DNA from 2 places in the Acetobacter pasteurianus genome. Region 2 is predicted to be linked to the other one. Evidence: predicted binding sites of a transcription regulator. Region 2 holds the regulator's gene; the other holds the start of a gene.
What was found. Region 2 encodes HrcA, which represses chaperone genes, less so after heat shock. Its sites were predicted from a motif close to GTTNGCACTCNCNNNNNGNGAGTGCNAAC; they were not measured.
Positions count from the first base shown of each region.

Region 1: the regulator HrcA is predicted to act here: its motif matches at 3,738-3,766, upstream of groES (co-chaperone GroES).

Region 1 is NZ_CP039846.2:2,094,324-2,101,034, reverse strand. It holds gene FCN51_RS23290 (ATP-dependent DNA helicase) at 1-2,612, shown strand, start outside; gene FCN51_RS23285 (cold-shock protein) at 2,632-2,835, opposite strand; gene FCN51_RS23280 (dienelactone hydrolase family protein) at 2,979-3,647, opposite strand; gene groES (co-chaperone GroES) at 3,858-4,151, shown strand; gene groL (chaperonin GroEL) at 4,205-5,845, shown strand; gene FCN51_RS23265 (HAD-IIIC family phosphatase) at 6,213-6,711, shown strand, end outside.
Region 2 is NZ_CP039846.2:1,147,131-1,158,910, reverse strand. It holds gene rpsA (30S ribosomal protein S1) at 1-914, shown strand, start outside; gene FCN51_RS18835 (L-dopachrome tautomerase-related protein) at 1,029-2,381, shown strand; gene rdgB (RdgB/HAM1 family non-canonical purine NTP pyrophosphatase) at 2,400-2,999, opposite strand; gene rph (ribonuclease PH) at 2,996-3,730, opposite strand; gene hrcA (heat-inducible transcriptional repressor HrcA) at 3,830-4,930, shown strand; gene FCN51_RS18815 (penicillin-binding protein 1A) at 5,026-7,788, shown strand; one part of gene prfB (peptide chain release factor 2) at 7,846-7,914, shown strand; one part of gene prfB (peptide chain release factor 2) at 7,916-8,977, shown strand; gene FCN51_RS18805 (energy transducer TonB) at 9,320-10,069, shown strand; gene FCN51_RS18800 (MotA/TolQ/ExbB proton channel family protein) at 10,156-11,169, shown strand; gene FCN51_RS18795 (ExbD/TolR family protein) at 11,203-11,622, shown strand; gene FCN51_RS18790 (ExbD/TolR family protein) at 11,677-11,780, shown strand, end outside.

The DNA of each region.
Region 1 (6,711 bases), 940 kb from region 2:
TTCTTTCCCTTCTCCTTACCAATCTGGCACGTCAGAACAACGGCACAACAGCGGAGCATCTTGCTGCTCTCACTGTAAGATTGGGTCAAGCTGGATGGATCTGGAGCGGTACAGTTGCCGAAACCTTGGGGCTGCATGACAAACTCACCCCGCAAGGCAGATTACCCGAGACAATGCTTCAGCCAGGGGATGCTCTGCGTATCTGGCGTTTTTTGCCAAAATGGGAGGAAACACCGCTTCCTCCTCCCCCAGCATCTCACCCCATTTCACCCGTAGAAGCACGCGAGCAACTGACCAAAATGCTGGGCGAGGATGCCGAAATCCGCGCCGGGCAAGCCGACTTCGCATCAGTCGCTACCGGGGCGTTTGAACCACGCAATGTGCGCGGAGATCCTGCCATTGTGCTGGCAGAAGCTGGCACAGGAACCGGCAAAACCTTAGGCTATATTGCTCCCGCCAGCCTTTGGGCGGAACGGAATAAGGGGGCGGTGTGGGTCAGTACCTATACGCGCCACCTGCAACGGCAAATTGAGCAGGAAACCCGCAGGCTTTACCCAGATCAGGCCACACATCGGCAACGCGTTGTGCTCCGCAAAGGGCGGGAAAACTATCTGTGCCTGCTGAACATGGAAGAAGCCGTTAACACTGCGGCATCACGCCCGGCCGGTATTACCATCGCCCTTATCATGCTGGCCCGCTGGGGCTTGGCCACTGCGGATGGAGACCTGTTTGGCGGTGACCTGCCCGGCTGGTTTGGTGATCTGTTCGGCCAAGGGAATCTGATAGGCGTGGCAGACAGACGCGGCGAGTGCATTCACGGCGCATGTGCCCATTATCAGCATTGCTTTGTTGAACATTCCATCCGCCGCGCGCGTGAAGCTGATCTGGTTATTGCCAACCATGCTCTTGTCATGGCGCAGGCTGCCTACGCGCAGGCAGGTATGAGCGACGATGCCGATGAAACGGATGATCCCTCGGCTCCCTCCCGTTATGTATTTGACGAAGGCCACCATCTGGCCGATGCGGCAGATAGCGCCTTTTCTGCCGAACTTTCCGGGCTGGAAGCGGCTGAGCTACGGCGTTGGCTGCTGGGGGCGGAAGGACGGCGCTCCCGCGCTCGTGGTTTAAAGCGGCGTCTGGATGATCTGGTTGTCGGCCATCCCAAACTGGAAACACCTTTGGAAGCGGCGCTTATGGCCGCAACGGCCCTTCCCGCCCCCGGCTGGTCTTCACGATTAGGGCAGGAACAGGCGGATGAACCACCGCCGCCAGAACCCCCGGAAGATATCGGGCTGTTTCCGCTTGAACCAGAAGCTCCTCAGCCGGTGTTGGAAAATCCTACAGAAGTTTTTCTGCGGCTCCTGCGGCAACAGGCTCTTGCCAGAACACAGGAAGGTGGAAAACAGCACGTTTATGCTGCCCTTGAATGTGATCTGCACCCTTTGGTACCAGAGCTGGCAGAAGCCGGGCATCTTCTGACCCGCGCCTTAACACGCCTTGTTGAGCCGCTACGCACCTTGGTGGAGCGCCTGCACGCGCGCTTGGAAGAAGATGCCGAAACGCTGGATTCCACAACACGCGGGCGCATAGAGGCCATGACACGCGCCTTACGCCGCAGGGCTATCTCGCGGCTGGATGCGTGGATTGCTATGCTGAGCGCACTAGACACACCACCTGAGCCCGATACCACACCTTCCCACGTGCACTTTATCCGGGTTGAGCGGCGCGAAAAACAGCGCATGGGAGAACAGGATGTGGGCCTTTACCGCCATTGGCTAGACCCCACCATTCCGTTTGCTGGCATCATGGCTATACCCGCACAAGGTATGTTGATTACATCAGCCACCTTGCGTGACCAGCAAACAAACGAACCAGATAGCGATAACGCAGAACAGGCGTGGGAGGCAGCGGAGGCACGCACCGGGGCCAATCACTTCCCTTCTCCACCTCTGCGCGCCAGCCTGGCCAGCCCGTTTGATTATGCCCGCCAGACACGCGCCTATATTGTAACGGACATAGACAACAGCAGCATTGTTGATCTCGCCGCCGCATTTCGCACGCTTTTCTTGGCATCCGGCGGTGGTGGCTTAGGGCTGTTTACGGCCATTTCCCGCTTACGTGGCGTGTACGATCGTATTGCCCCAACACTGGAAGAAAACGGTCTGCCGCTTTACGCCCAACATGTAGATGCGATGGACAACAATACGCTGGTCGATATTTTTCGAACGGAAGAACACGCCTGTCTGTTAGGCACAGATGCCATGCGAGATGGCGTGGATGTACCCGGCAATGCGTTACGGCTAGTCGCCTTTGAACGTGTGCCGTGGCCCCGGCCAGATATTCTGCACCGTGAACGCCGCATTCACCTTTCTGGAGGTGATCCGAAATCTTTTGATGAACGAATTGCACGCCTGCGGTTACGCCAAGCCTTTGGTCGGCTTATTCGCCGCCAGTCTGATCGCGGGGTATTTGTCCTGCTAGACAGGCGCACCCCTACCCGCTTGCTCAGTGCTTTTCCCGAAGGTGTGGAAGTCCGCCGCCTTGGGTTGGCAGATACAGCGCGAGAACTTGCTGCCTTTTTGGCAGATACAGAAAGGGCCGATCAAAACTGATCGGCCCTGCCTGAAAAAATCAATCTACTTTCAGATTGGTTGCAGCCTGCTTGCCGCGTTCTTCAACCAGATCGAAAGAAACCTTCTGTCCGTCATTCAGGCCACGCAAACCCGCTGCCTGTACTGCGGTAATATGCACGAACACATCTTTACCGCCATCATCTGGGGCAATAAAGCCATAACCCTTGGTGGCGTTAAACCATTTTACTGTACCGGTCGGCATGAGCGGGATAGTCCTTGTTCTTCTCAACGTTTTGTCCTGCTGCACACCGTGTGCGGTTCAGGATATGCCCCATCCCCCCATGACCAGCCGCAATTGTCAATCATAATTCGATAACGGGCCACGGTCGGGACAGGGAAATAGCCTTACGGATTCATATTGCTTTTCAGGAAATCAACGCTGCGTTCCTGCGCTTCCTGATAAGCTTTGGCATTAAAAGAGCTTCTTTCCGGGCAACCAAATCCGTGCCCTGCATCGTCGTACACGTAAAGTTCAACTTCCGGATGCGCCTGCCGAATAGCCGCAATATCAGTATGCGGGATACTTGCATCCTGTTCACCAAAATGAAGCTGCACCGGGCAGCGCGGAGTCTCGTTTCGGCTGGCGGCAATACTGCCGCCATACCAGCCAACAGCAGCCGCAAAATCATCGGTTTTGCACGCAGCTTCCCACGCCAATGTGCCGCCCCAGCAATAGCCGATAATGCCCACCTTACGGGGTTTGAATACCGAGGCCGCCGCCTGAATATCCAGTAATGTTTTGGCAAGCGGAATCTGTGCCCGCAGTGCTAGGCCTTCTTTCACACCTTCTGCTGAATAATCCAGCTCTACTCCACGTTTCACACGGTCAAACAAAGCTGGCGCAATGACGTGAAATCCTGCCTTGGCAAAGTTTTCACAAACCTGCCGGATATGGTGGTTCACACCAAAAATTTCCTGCAGCACCACAAGTGTGTAAGGATGATGGCTGCCTTCGGTTTCCCATGCAGAAAACTCATGTCCATCTGCAGCCTGAAGTGTTGTGATATGACCCATGTAAGCACCTCCTATGTGCTCTCAGGTTACAGCAAAAAGAAACTTTATCCACATTCCTTGACTCTGCCTTTGGGCAGACCTATCTCCTTTTCTGGCACTCCCGGGGTGGGAGTGCTAACGTAACGCGGCGTTATGTTACGCGCGACAAAGCGGATGGGGCTGCTTTCTGTTAAGGGCACCATCCCAAAAATGAATGTGGAGCGATCCATAATGACGAAGTTTCGTCCCTTACACGACCGGGTAGTTGTCCGTCGCCTTGAAGGCGAACAGAAGACCGCTGGCGGAATCATTATTCCTGACACAGCTCAGGAAAAGCCTATGGAAGGCGAAGTGGTTGCAGTTGGTCCGGGTGCCCGGAATGAACAGGGCCAGATTGTAGCGCTTGATGTTAAGGCTGGTGACCGCGTCCTGTTCGGCAAATGGTCCGGCACGGAAGTGAAGATCGACGGCGAAGAGCTGCTGATCATGAAGGAAAGCGACATCATGGGCGTGGTAACCGCCTGATTTTGCGCTGATCCGCATTTTAATTTCAGAACGATCTTCACAGGAGAAATTCAATGGCTGCCAAAGACGTAAAGTTTGGTGCAGACGCACGCCAGCGTATGCTGCGCGGTGTGGATATTCTGGCTGACGCTGTAAAAGTAACGCTGGGCCCCAAAGGCCGTAACGTGGTGCTGGACAAGAGCTTCGGTGCTCCCCGTATCACCAAGGACGGTGTTTCCGTTGCCAAGGAAATCGAACTGGCTGACAAGTTCGAAAACATGGGCGCTCAGATGCTGCGTGAAGTAGCATCCAAAACCAACGACATTGCTGGTGACGGCACCACAACAGCTACGGTTCTGGCTCAGGCTATCGTGCGTGAAGGCCATAAGGCAGTTGCCGCTGGCATGAACCCGATGGATCTGAAGCGCGGGATCGACAAGGCTGTTGCCGTTGTTATCGAAGAGCTGAAGAAGAACGCCAAGAAAGTAACCACCCCGGCGGAAACCGCTCAGGTTGGTACGATTTCTGCAAACGGTGAATCTGAAATCGGTCAGATGATCTCCGAAGCCATGCAGAAAGTTGGCTCCGAAGGCGTGATCACGGTTGAAGAAGCCAAGCACTTCCAGACAGAACTGGATGTTGTTGAAGGCATGCAGTTTGACCGCGGCTACATCTCTCCGTACTTCGTGACGAACCCGGAAAAGATGACAGCGGATCTGGAAAACCCCTACATCCTGATCCATGAAAAGAAGCTGTCTTCTCTGCAGCCCATGCTGCCGCTGCTGGAATCTGTTGTGCAGTCCGGCCGTCCGCTGCTGATCATTGCAGAAGACGTTGACGGTGAAGCTCTGGCAACTCTGGTTGTCAACAAGCTGCGCGGTGGCCTGAAAATTGCTGCTGTTAAGGCTCCGGGCTTTGGTGATCGCCGCAAAGCTATGCTGGAAGACATTGCTATCCTTACGGGTGGTCAGGTCATCAGCGAAGATCTGGGCATCAAGCTGGAAACCGTTACCCTGAACATGCTTGGCACCGCCAAGAAAGTACACATCGACAAAGAAAACACCACCATTGTTGATGGTGCTGGCAAAGCCGATGACATCAAGGGTCGCGTTAAGCAGATCCGTGCACAGATCGAAGAAACCTCTTCCGACTACGACCGCGAAAAGCTGCAGGAACGTCTGGCCAAACTGGCTGGCGGTGTTGCCGTGATCCGCGTTGGTGGTTCCACCGAAGTGGAAGTGAAAGAACGCAAAGACCGCGTTGACGATGCCCTGCACGCAACCCGCGCTGCTGTGGAAGAAGGCATTGTTCCGGGTGGTGGCACGGCTCTGGCCCGCGCTACGCTGAAGCTGGAAGGCCTGCACTACCACAACGATGACCAGCGCGTTGGTGGTGACATCATCCGCCGCGCTCTGCAGGCTCCTCTGCGCCAGATCGCTCACAACGCTGGTGAAGACGGTGCTGTGATTGCAAACAAGGTGCTGGAAAACAGCGACTACAACTTCGGGTTCGACGCTCAGGCTGGCGAATACAAGAACCTGGTTGAAGCCGGTATTATCGACCCGGCCAAGGTTGTCCGCACCGCTCTGCAGGATGCAGCATCTGTTGCTGGCCTGCTGATCACCACGGAAGCCATGGTTGCTGAACGCCCGGAAAAGAAAGCCGCTCCGGCTGGCGGCCCTGACATGGGTGGTATGGGTGGTATGGACTTCTAAGTCCTTCCAACCTATCGATACGGCAATAAACTTGCCGTATCGCCAGTTTGAAGAAAACTGCTCTCTGAAAGGAGGGCAGTTTTTTTTTGAAACTTTCAGTCTCTCCTGAATTACAGTATACTAACTATAATATCGATATTATGAAAAACATTGGCTCAGATGAGAGGTAACCGTGGCAGTTCATTTTAGCGTAACCAAAGCATTACTTGAATCCACTGTATGGACTTGGGGACCTCTTAATCACCCTCCTCTCACGACTTCTCTTCGATTTGGGGCTGATGGTCTGATCAAAGACTACACACATTCCAACGAACACTCATGGAAACTGACCGGAAATTTATTAGAAATTTTCGATATCCACGGGAAAATGATCTGGAAATTCGAAGGTATATTTAACAATCAAGATTCCATTACCCTCGTAAGCTTTCCTCATAATGACCCGCAATGGGGCGTTTTTTTCGCGCTGCAGGCATCAAAAGCAAATATCCCCAGCCATCTTCTTCTGGCCAGCGAACTTCCTGCCCCTACCATTCCAGCACAACCTAAAAAAGTAGCGCCACCACCAGCCCCCAAGCAGCCCGACGCCAAAACTGCAAAACCTTCTGCTCCGGCAGCAAAGGAAGAAGGTATTCGGCTGGTTATTTGGGATCTGGATGATACTTTCTGGGAAGGCACCCTATCCGAAGGTGAAATCTCCCCCATTCAGCGCAATATTGATATTGTAAAAACACTGAATGGCCGCGGCATTGTAAATGCCATTTGCTCACGCAATACGTTTGAAGACGTTAAGGCGCGCCTAGAGCAGCTTGGCATATGGGATGATTTTGTTTTCCCGCGCATTTCCTGGGGCCCGAAAGGACCGCTGG
Region 2 (11,780 bases):
TTGGCATGAAGCAGCTTGAAGCTGATCCGTGGGAAAATGTTGCCCTGAAGTACCCGCCGGGTGCACGCTTCACGGGCCGCGTGACCAACATCACCGATTACGGCGCATTTGTTGAGCTGGAACCGGGCGTTGAAGGTCTGGTGCACGTGTCCGAAATGTCCTGGACGAAAAAGAACGTCCATCCGGGCAAGATCGTCGCAACTTCTCAGGAAGTGGACGTGATGGTTCTGGATGTGGACAGCGCCAAGCGCCGCATTTCTCTGGGCCTCAAGCAGGTTCAGCGCAACCCGTGGGAGCAGTTCGCGGAAGAGCACAAAGTTGGCTCCACCGTAGAAGGCGAAATCCGCAACATCACCGAGTTCGGCCTGTTCATCGGTCTGTCTGCAGACATCGACGGCATGGTTCACATGTCCGACCTGTCTTGGGACGAACCGGGCGAAGAAGCCATGAAGCACTACGAAAAGGGCCAGGTTGTCAAAGCCAAGGTTCTGGACGTGGATGTGGAAAAAGAACGTATCTCTCTGGGCATCAAGCAGCTTCAGGAAGATCCGGCAGCCGATGCGCTTGCCAGCGTTCAGAAGGGCTCCATCGTAACCTGCACCGTGACCGCTGTTCAGACGAACGGTATCGAAGTGAAGGTTGATGATGTTCTGACCGGCTTCATCCGTCGCGCTGAACTGGCCCGTGATAAGGCAGAACAGCGTCCGGAACGCTTTGCAGTTGGCGAACGCGTGGATGCGAAGATCATCTCTGTTGATCGTGCAGCCCGCAAGCTGGCCCTGACCATCAAGGGCCGTGAAGTGGAAGAAGACAAGCAGGCCATCAACGAATACGGCTCTGCTGATAGCGGTGCTTCCCTGGGTGATATCCTGGGTGCAGCTATCCGTCGTCGTAACACAGACGGCGAAGACTAATTGTTCAGCCATAAAGGAGCGGTCTGACTGCTCCTTTATGTTTTTTGAGCATTACGTTTTAAGAAAATGGCGTCGGTTTCCGGCGCCATTTTTTTTGTGTTGCGCTGTGTTGTGATGGAAGGGCTGGGCAGAAAACGCCCGGATACCTGCCAATCTGTGGCACACTGTGTTTCAGATTCACCAAAGAACTGGAGACACAACGGAATGGTGCGCCGGAACATAATGCTGAATCAGAAACCACTTAGCCCTGCAATCAGACCAAAGTTGGCGCGTCGGCATCTGCTTGTGGCTGGTGGTGCGAGCTTAGGTCTGGTGCTCACCAAATCTGTGCGTGCTGCACCAAGCGCCATTGTGCAAACCGGGATGCATGGAGATCAGGGGTACGAATCTGCCGGATCATTCGAGATTGTGGCAGAGTTTTATGGGCCGGGGCCATCGGGCATTGTGGTGGCGGATAATGGCCGTGTTTTTGTAGGCTTTCCGCGGCATGCCATTAACCATAAAGGGGCCACGTTGGCGGAGTTGGTGAATGGCCATCTTGTCCCTTGGCCAAGTGCCGCGTTGAGCATGCCATCAAATGCCCCTCCGGCAGACCGCCTCCTTTCCATTCACGGTATGACACAGGACACGCGCGGTTTTATCTGGGCGATTGATGATGGCAAATTGGCCGGATTACCTTTGCAGCCGGGTGCCGCAAAAATTGTCTGCTTTGATCCTGCTGCCAATAAGTTGGTGCGTTCTATTGTTCTAAAAGCTCCAGCTTTGTTGCCTGACAGCCATATGAATGATTTGCGGGTGGACCTTACACATGGGGCGGAAGGAACCGTGTATGTGGCCGATAGCTCCTTCGGCCACAGTCCGGCTTTGGTGGTGGTAGATATCGCCACAGGTCAGCAACGGCGTGTGTTGGGGAAACATCCCTCCATACAGGCAGAAACAGGTTTTATGGCCGTGGTGGAAGGGATACCGCTTAAATATGATCCCGCGCAAAAACCCAAATTTGTTACCGGCGGGGTGGATGGCATTACCTTAAGCCCAGATTCCAGCCGCGTTTTTTATTCACCTCTTACCAGTCGTCGCTTGTACAGCCTGCCCACAGCTTTGCTGTCAGATATGTCTGCAACAGAAAGTGCGTTGGCGGCTGCCGTAAAGGATGAGGGGGAAAAAGGTGTGGCGGATGGTCTGGCAACAGATGCTCAAGGGCGCATTTACACTACCAATTTTGAGCATGATGCCATTTTCCGCCGCAATACGGATGGTTCCATGGAACTCATGGTGCATGATCCGCGGATTCTTTCACCAGACGGTATTTTTTGCACGCAAACCCATGTGTATTGCACGTTGGGGCAGTGGAACAGGCTCGCTGGTTTTCATGATGGTAAAGATGAACGCCAACCACCCTATTTGCTGATTCGCTTCCCCATTCAGGGGCCACCTGTCAGCTCCGCAGAACCGGCAGGTGGCTAGTTTGTAGGTAGTTAGGCGTTAGCTCAGGCACGCGCTTTTAAAGGTGTCAAAGGCACGGGCGCGGTGGCTGATGGCATTTTTTTCCGCATCAGCCATTTCAGCAAATGTGCGGGTTTCGCCGTCAGGGGCAAAAATCGGATCATATCCGTGCCCTTGCGTGCCACGAGGGGGCCAGACAATCTGCCCATCTATGCGGCCTTCAAAGCTTTCCGTGCGGCCATCAGGCAGAGCCAGACACAGTACGCAAATAAACCATGCGTTGCGTTCGCCTTGCCCAATTTCTTTTTCAATACGCGCCATGGCACCGGCAAAATCTTTGTTCGGGCCAGCCCAGCGCGCAGAATAAATGCCGGGTGCGCCATCCAGTGCGGCCACGCATAGCCCAGAATCATCGGCTAGTGCGGGCAGGTTGGCGGCTTTGGCGGCGGCTAATGCCTTAATGGCGGCATTGCCTGCAAAGGTGGTGGCCGTTTCTTCTGGCTCTGGCAGGTTTAGCTCACCAGCAGAAACAACCTTGATGCCAAAATCAGCCAGTAGCGTGGCAAATTCTGCCAGCTTGCCAGCATTGTGCGTGGCAAGCACAAGGGTGCTGCCACGTTCCAGTTTTATGGAGTTCATGCGCGCTTTTTTTCCGCAGCTTCCACGGCAGCCATCTGGGCTTCAAACAGCTCGGTTACACCCTTGCGTGCCAGTGCGAACAGGTTGTCAAACGCATCTTCCGTAAACGGTGCGCTTTCTGCAGTGCCCTGAATTTCCACAATGCGACGGTCTGCTGTCAGCACAAAGTTGGTGTCGGCAGAAGCAGAGCTATCTTCTACGTAATCCAGATCCAGCACAGCGCCTTCAGTTGTCAGCCCGCAGGAAACAGCAGCAACCTGCCCACGCAGCGGCAGCCGTGGCAGCACATTGGTGGCAACCAGTTTGCCAAGTGCCAGACGCAACGCCACCCATGCGCCCGTAATGGAAGCGCAGCGCGTGCCGCCATCAGCATTCAGCACGTCACAATCCAGCGTAATGCTCATTTCACCCAGAGCGTCCAGATCTGTGACGGCGCGGAGGGAACGGCCAATAAGGCGCTGGATTTCCTGCGTGCGGCCCGACTGCTTGCCCTTTGCAGCTTCACGGTTGCCGCGTGTGTGGGTGGCGCGGGGCAGCATGCCGTATTCTGCCGTAACCCAGCCTGTACCCTTACCACGCAAAAAAGGTGGCACGCGGTTTTCTATGCTGGCAGTGCACAGTACTTCCGTACCACCAACGCGAATAAGGGCAGAGCCTTCAGCGTGGTGGGCAAAGCCTGTTTCAATGGTAATGGGGCGCATCTGGTCTGGCTGGCGGCCTGAAGGGCGCATGGAAAGCTCCTTGGTAAAATAAGATGTCGGGCGCGTATGGTGCGCTTTTGTCGGCAGTAAAACTGCACGAATAGGGTATATAAAGGCTATCCGGGATTTATGGATATGCGAAGGAGCCCTTGTGTCATGAAGCGTGGTTTGCTGCCAGTAAAAGCTGCTCTGCCTCCGGGGCTGAATGCGCGGTCTGCGGCTATTCTGCGTGAAGTGGTGGAAGAATATGTAGCGAGTGGGGAACCTGTTGGCTCCCGCACTGTGTCTCACAGGCTTGGGCTGCCGCTTTCTCCGGCCACAATACGCAATATCATGGCATCCCTTACAGAAGCAGGTTTGCTGTTTTCTCCCCATACATCTGCTGGGCGGTTGCCTACAGAAAAAGGGTTGCGGCTGTTTGTAGATGGCCTGTTGCAGTTTGGCGCGCTCTCGGAAGAAGACCAGCGGGTCATCGGTCAATCGCTGGAGGCCAAAGGGCGCTCACTGCAAGATACGCTTACAGAGGCATCTTCACTTTTGGCGGGTATGTCCGATGCAGCCGGGCTGGTTGTAGCCCCCAAGGGGGATGGTGGCATCAAGCATATTGAGTTTGTGGCGTTAGGCAGCAATCGCGCACTGGTTATTCTGGTGGGCGCAGATGGGCATGTTGAAAACCGGGTTATTGAAACACCACCGGGTATGCCGCCTTCTGCTTTGGTGGAGGCGGCAAACTATCTGAACGCACGGGCCATGGGGGCTTCTTTGCCAGATTTACGCACGCGCGTGAGTTCTGAAATGACGGAAGACCGAAGTATTCTGAATGGTCTCACGGCGGAGGTGGTAGAAAGTGGCCTTGCCATTTGGGATGGCGGCGGAGACGGGCTGGGGGGCACCCTGATTGTGCGCGGGCAATCCCGTTTATTGGCTGATGTAGATGGGCAGGACAGGTTACTGGCCATTCAAACGCTGTTTGACCGACTGGAAGCGCAGGAAACCATGTTGCGTTTGCTGGAGTTGGTAGAAAACTCAGAAGGCGTACGCATTTTTATTGGCGCAGAAAGCGGGTTGTTTGGGGCTACGGGCATGTCTGTTGTCATGGCACCGGCCCGCAATGAGGCTAACCGGATAGTAGGGGCTATTGGCGTTATTGGCCCCACCCGTATCAATTACGGGCGTATTGTACCGGTGGTGGATTATACAGCCCGCCTGCTGGGTGACATGTTGGGTTAGCACTGTTTGTAGATGTGGTCGGAATTCGGCCATGATTTTTATTACAATGCGCAAACAGGGCAGACGATTATGTGTGAGAATGGTAAAGGGCCTGTATGACAAGCGCTCCGTCTTCTGGTGATCCGGGTTCATCTTCCAGCCATTCTCAGGGCAGGTCTCCGCAAAATCGCAGGCCCGATCTGCGCCGCCCGCGTTTTCGCCAATGGCGGAAGGTGCTTGGTGCAACGGCTGCGTTGGCGTTGGTTGGCACCACGGGTGCTGTAGTTCTGTTGTGGTCCCAATACGAAGGGATTGTGGCGGATCTGCCTACGGTAGAGGGCTTGCGCTCCTACCAGCCGCCAGTCATGAGCCGCCTTTATGCTGGAGATGATCAGCTTATTGCCGAACTGGCGAATGAGCGGCGTATTTTTGTGCCCATCAGTGCTGTGCCCGATAAGGTTAAAAATGCCTTTGTTGCGGCAGAAGACCAGAAGTTCTGGACGCATAAAGGGGTGGACCCCGTTGCCATTGCGCGCGCTGGCCTTACGGATTTAACGCGCGGCAAAGGCAAGCGGCCTATTGGGGCGTCCACCATCACGCAGCAGGTGGCGCGTATCATGCTGCTGGGCAGCAACGCGGTGTCTTTCCGGCGTAAGGCTAAGGAAGCCTTTTTGGCCATGCGGGTGGAGCAGGTTCTGCCCAAAGACAAGATTCTGGAAATCTATCTGAACGAAATTTATCTGGGCAGTGGCGCATATGGTATTGCCGCAGCATCTCAGACCTATTTCAACAAGCCGCTTGATCAGCTGGATGATGCAGAAGCCGCGTTTTTGGCGGCGCTGCCTAAATCTCCCACCAATTATAACCCCGTACGCTTCCCCGATGCAGCCAGAGGGCGCCGAAACTGGGTGTTGGAGCGTATGGCCGATATTGGGGCTATTACGCATGATGCTGCGCGTGTAGCGGAAGCCCAGCCGTTGACCACCCGCAGCTTTACGCGCCCAGGCCCGGCACCGGGGGCCGAATGGTTTGCAGAAGAAGTGCGGCGCGAACTGATGGAGCGTTACGGCCAAGACGTGACCATGCAGGGCGGGCTGGATGTTCATACCAGTTTGGATCTGCCGCTTCAGCGCAATGCACAGGATATTCTGCGCCAGGGTCTGATGGCGTATGATCGCGCACATCGTGGTTGGCGTGGGCCAGTGCATCATCTTTCCGATATCGGGTCATCCACTTCCACAGCAGAATGGGTGCAAGCTTTACAGGGCGTTCCTGTGCCTGCGGGTATGCTTGACCAATGGCGTTTGGCTGTTGTGCTGGATGCAAAGGGGCAGGTGGGCTGGCTTGAAGGCAGCGTTGTGCGGCGGAACAACGCATCCCAAAGCGGAGGCGAGCCCCGTACAGGTGTGGTGCAGGCCAAGGATATGGCATGGGCACGACGCTTTAAGCCATTGCGCGCCGGCGATGTAGTGATGGTGCAACCGCAGGCCGAAGGGGGCCATGTTGCCCTTATGCAGGTGCCTGTGGTGGAAGGCGCCATTGTAACCATGAATGCACGCACGGGTCGGGTTCTGGCTCTTGTGGGCGGATGGTCTTTTCAGGCTTCGCAGTTTGATCGCGCAACACAGGCGCTGCGTCAGCCGGGGTCTTCCTTCAAGCCATTTGTTTATCTGGATGCCATGGAACAGGGGATTTCCCCTTCCCAGAAGTTTGATGACTCTCCCGTTTCTTACGGAGCATGGCACCCCAATAACTATGAAAAAGATTTCTGGGGCCCCACCACTCTGCATGATGCCCTGCGTGAATCGCGCAATCTGGTTACCATTCGCTTGGCGGCCCATCTGGGCATGAAAACCGTGGCGGATATGGCAACCAACCTTGGGTTGGTGGATTCTATGCCGCACGTACTCCCCGCGGCACTTGGGGCAGTGGAAACCACAGTGCTGAAGGAAGCCGGGGCCTATGCCTCGCTCGCAGCAGGTGGGCGTAAGGTAACGCCAACACTGGTGGACGATGTGCAGGACCGTGAAGGTCACGTTATCTGGCGGCCGGAGGGGCTGGCGTTGACCACAGCTTCCGTGCAGCCAAATGCGGAAGGTAATGGCGGGCAAGGGGCAGAGCAGCCCGCGGCGGATGCTGTGTTCCCGGATGCACCATCGGATCAGAAATCTGGGGATGCAGGAAAAGCTGCGTCTGCAGCCGCTCCTGTAGAGCAGCCTATTGTCATGCCTGGGCAAAATGATCTGCCTGCCTTGCATGATAGCCGGCAGCAGGTGGCATCTGCCCAAAGTGCGTTCCAGATTACCACCATGTTGCAGGATGTTATCCGGCGCGGCACGGGCATGCGGGCTGGAACGGGCATAGATGTGCCTATCGCGGGTAAAACCGGCACCAGCCAGAACTTTAATGATGCATGGTTTGCTGGATACACTCCGGATATCGTAACCGTTGTGTGGATCGGGTTTGATACACCTCAGTCCCTCGGTAAAAACGAAACTGGTGGTGCTATTGCTGGCCCCTTGTGGAACAAGGTGATGAAAACCGCCTTGGATGGGTATCCACGGCAGGATTTTGTGCCACCCGCAGGCATTACACTCGTGCAGTATGATACGGGCAGAGGCGTGGCCATAGATGCCTTTAAGGAAGGGCAGGTGCCAGGGTTGAGCGCAAACCTTTCAAGCAACGTCAACCCGCAGGAACTCACAGCCGCAGATACAGGTGCTGAAAACATGCCTGATTCTGAAAGTGATATGGCTGCTGAAGGTTCTGGAGGCGGCCAATCAGGAGAACACGCACCTTCCGGCAATGGTGGTTCGTCAGGTTCTGCGGCGCCTTCTGCACCAGCCGGGGGTGACATTGGTATGGGTGGCCTTTATTGAGGGCCAACACCACATTGTCTTTTTTGACATGATAGAAAAATATGGAGAATCGGCCTGATGTCTGCCGAGACTGAAGCCCTTAATGACCAGATCAAGCAGTCAGTGGCACTGCTGAGGAGGCATCTTTAACTGGGATGTCGCCCAGGAAAGACTCGCTGAACTGAATAATCGGGCAGAAGACCCCGATCTGTGGAATGATTCAGACGCTGCGCAAAAAATGATGCGTGAGCGCACCCTTCTGGCCAATCAGATTGAAGGTGTGGAAGCGCTTGAAACCAACGTGCGTGACACCAGTGAACTGATTGAGCTGGCTGAAGCCGAAGGGGATGCAGATTTGGTGGCCGAAGGTATGGCCACCCTGCGTGATCTAGCGGAAGAAGCCAAACGGCGGGAAACAGAAAGTCTGCTTTCTGGGGAAGCAGACAGCAATGACTGCTATCTGGAAGTGAACGCAGGTGCCGGAGGTACGGAAGCGCAGGATTGGACAGAAATGCTGCTGCGTATGTACACCCGCTGGGCAGAGGCGCATGGCTACAAGGTTACGCTGATGGAAAGCTCGGAAGGGGAACAGGCGGGCCTGAAATCTGCCACCATTCTCGTTTCCGGCCCCAATGCCTATGGCTGGCTGAAAACAGAAGCAGGTGTGCACCGTCTGGTGCGTATTTCACCGTTTGATGCCGCAGCACGCCGCCAGACATCCTTTGCGTCTGTTTGGGTGTATCCCGTTATTGATGATTCCATTGAAATCGAGATCAATGACGCAGACCTGAAAGTAGATACCTTTAGGGCATCTGGCGCTGGTGGGCAGCACGTTAACAAAACGGATTCCGCTATCCGTATCACGCATATGCCCACAGGCATTGTTGTGGCCTGCCAGACAGACCGTTCCCAGCACCGCAACCGTGCAACGGCTATGCAGATGCTGCGTGCGCGTTTGTATGAAGCAGAGTTGCAGAAGCGCGAAGCCGAGGCCGCAGCAGCAGAAGCTGCTAAAACGGATATCGGCTGGGGGCATCAGATCCGCTCTTACGTGCTTGCACCTTACCAGATGGTAAAGGATTTGCGCACAGGGGTAGAAACCGGCAACCCGGATGCGGTGTTGGATGGTGATCTGGATGCCTTTATGGCAGCAGCACTTGCCATGCGGGTAGGAGCAACGCGATCAGAGGCCAGTGCTTCAGCCCAGTAAGGATTTATTCTTAAATCGAAACAAAAATACAAAAAAGCAGGCTCCATTTTGGGCCTGCTTTTTTGTTAGGAAAAGAGCCAAGGGGGAACAGGAAAAACACTGGTGAAGCTGAGAAAACTCAGCATGAGAGCGATTTTGTTCCTGCGCCAGAACAGATTGTCTTTATGAAAGAAAATGTGAAATTAGCAGAACATTCTTGACAGAAAGCCTATCTAATTGCCCAATCGAAAGTCGGGAAAGGTTACCTGTATGGCAGAACAGCAATCTGTTATTGTCATACCAAGGTAAACAGGCTCCGGTAACGCCCTGTGTATCAAGGGTAAGATAATAGCATCTGTCGCGATGCAGGGTGACAAAGGAGGACGTGCAAATATGAATGACTACGAGCAACAGCCGGGCTCGGTGAAATATACGTTCCGGGTAGGGGCTGTTGTCAGTGTTGTTGCCCTGTTGGTGGTTGTCGCGCTGCATCTTATGGGCGTGCTGGGGCTGATGTACGGTATGGGAACCACGGCAAGTGTTCCTGTTACACATCCGCCTATCAAAACAGTTATGTTGCCACCCCCGCCGCCTCCGCCACCCCCGCCTCCGCCACCACCCCCACCTCCGGTTATGGCTGTGCCGCCGCCGCCATACATTCCGCCGCCGAAAATCAAGGTGCCACCGCCGCCCAAGCCGCCCATCAAGCACGTGGCCAAGGCGCCGCCTAAGCACCCAACACCGCCGCAAACCAAAACGGCTGCTGCGCCTCCAGCAACATCTGCACCCAGTAGTGCAGCCGCTGCAGGAGATGGCACAACAGACGCACCAGATACGTCTGCTGGTTCTGCGCCCTTAAACAATGTGCAGCCGGTCTATCCGCCAGAAATGGAGGAAGACAACATTGAAGGCCGTGTGACGTTGATTTGTGATGTGGAAGCTTCTGGCATGACCAGCAACTGCCATGTGCAGTCGGTCTCTGGCGGTCAGGCCTTTGCTCAGTCAGCGTTGGATTACGTGCACAAGGCCCGCTATCGCCCGGCCACACGTAATGGCGCACCGGTGAAGGAACTGCACAAGGTCTACGTCATCCGCTTCAGGCTGGATGACTAAAACGGGGTCAGTTTTTCATGCTGGCCAGTAATACAAATACGGATTGCCCGATCTGTTTACATGACAGGGAAGCGGATCGGGCCCTGATGATGAGGATTATGAGGAAGATGACCAGACTGCCCCGTTCTTTTGTGTCAGGTCTTGCGGCTCCGGCTCTGGCGCTGCTGATGAGCACTGCAGCCCCAGTGGCAGCCTTTGCCCAGGATGCGGCCCCCGCAGCGCCTGCGGCCACGGCACCGGCTCCTGATGCGGCGCCATCTTCCGCACCGGCACCTGCCGCCACACCGGATGTAGCCCCTGCGGCTCCAGCACCCGCTGCCAGCGCTCCGGCCGAACAGGCCCCACCTGCAGCAGACACCAAGGAAGAAGCCAACCCCTACGGTCTGGGTGCTTTGTGGTCCAATGGGGATATCATTGCCCGCGGCGTGCTGCTGATCATGCTCACCATGTCCCTGGGCACATGGTATATCATGATCACCAAGTTCATCGAGCAGGCCCGCCTGTTTGCGGCCGCCAAGGAAGCCACCAAAAGCTTCTGGACCAAGCACAGCATTCAGGAAGGGGCTTCCGCTCTGACCTCCACATCCCCGTTCCGCTACATCGCCGATACCGGTATTGTGGCTGCCGAACACCATGAAGGCACGATGCAGGAAAGCATTGACCTGCATAGCTGGACGGGCATGTCCATCCAGCGCGCGGTGAACAACATCCAGAACAGCCTGCAAAAGGGTCTGGCGTTTCTGGGCACCGTGGGCTCCACCTCTCCGTTCATCGGTCTGTTCGGCACGGTGTGGGGGATCTACCACGCGCTGACAGCCATCGGCATTGCCGGTCAGGCCTCCATCGACAAGGTGGCTGGTCCGGTGGGTGAATCCCTGATCATGACGGCTATTGGTCTGGCCACCGCTGTGCCGGCCGTTCTGGGCTACAACCTGCTGGTGCGCCGCAACAAGACCGCCATGGATCTGGTGCGCGACTTTGCTTCTGACCTGCAGTCCATCCTCATCGGGGGTGTGCGTCATGGCGCTGCGGTAGACCAGATTGTGGTGCGCCCGGACAACTCCCCCACCACGGCCACGGTGTCCAACCGCGTCGGGTAATCAACGGGTCAGGTCAAGGCAAGGAGAACGCTTATGGGCATGCAGGTTGGCGATAGCGGCGGGGAAGACGACGTCGTCTCCGCCATCAACACCACACCGCTTGTGGATGTGATGCTGGTGCTGCTGATCATCTTTCTGATCACCATTCCGGTGGCGACACATACCGTGAAGGTGCAGCTGCCCAAGGACATGAACCAGCCCACCCAGACCAAGCTGAGCAATGTGGTTCTGGCAGTCACGGCGGATGGTCAGACCTTCTGGGATGAAACGCCGATCAAGGACCGGGCCGATCTATTGGCCCGGCTGGAGAAGGCGGCGGTGCAAAAGCCGCAGCCGCAGATCCAGATCCGCGGGGATGTGACCACACGCTATGAGAGTGTGGGCCGTCTGGTGGCGACGTGTCAGGAAGCGGGCATCAGCCATATCGATTTCATTACGGAAAAGCCGAAATAGGCAGGGGCGGGTGGCGCAGCACGCCACCCCATCCTGTGGGGGAGAGCACAGGCCATGGGCATGAATGTTGGCTCGGAGAGCACAACGGAAGATGAAGGCATTGTCGACATCAACACCACGCCGCTGATTGACGTGATGCTGGTGTTGCTGATCATGCT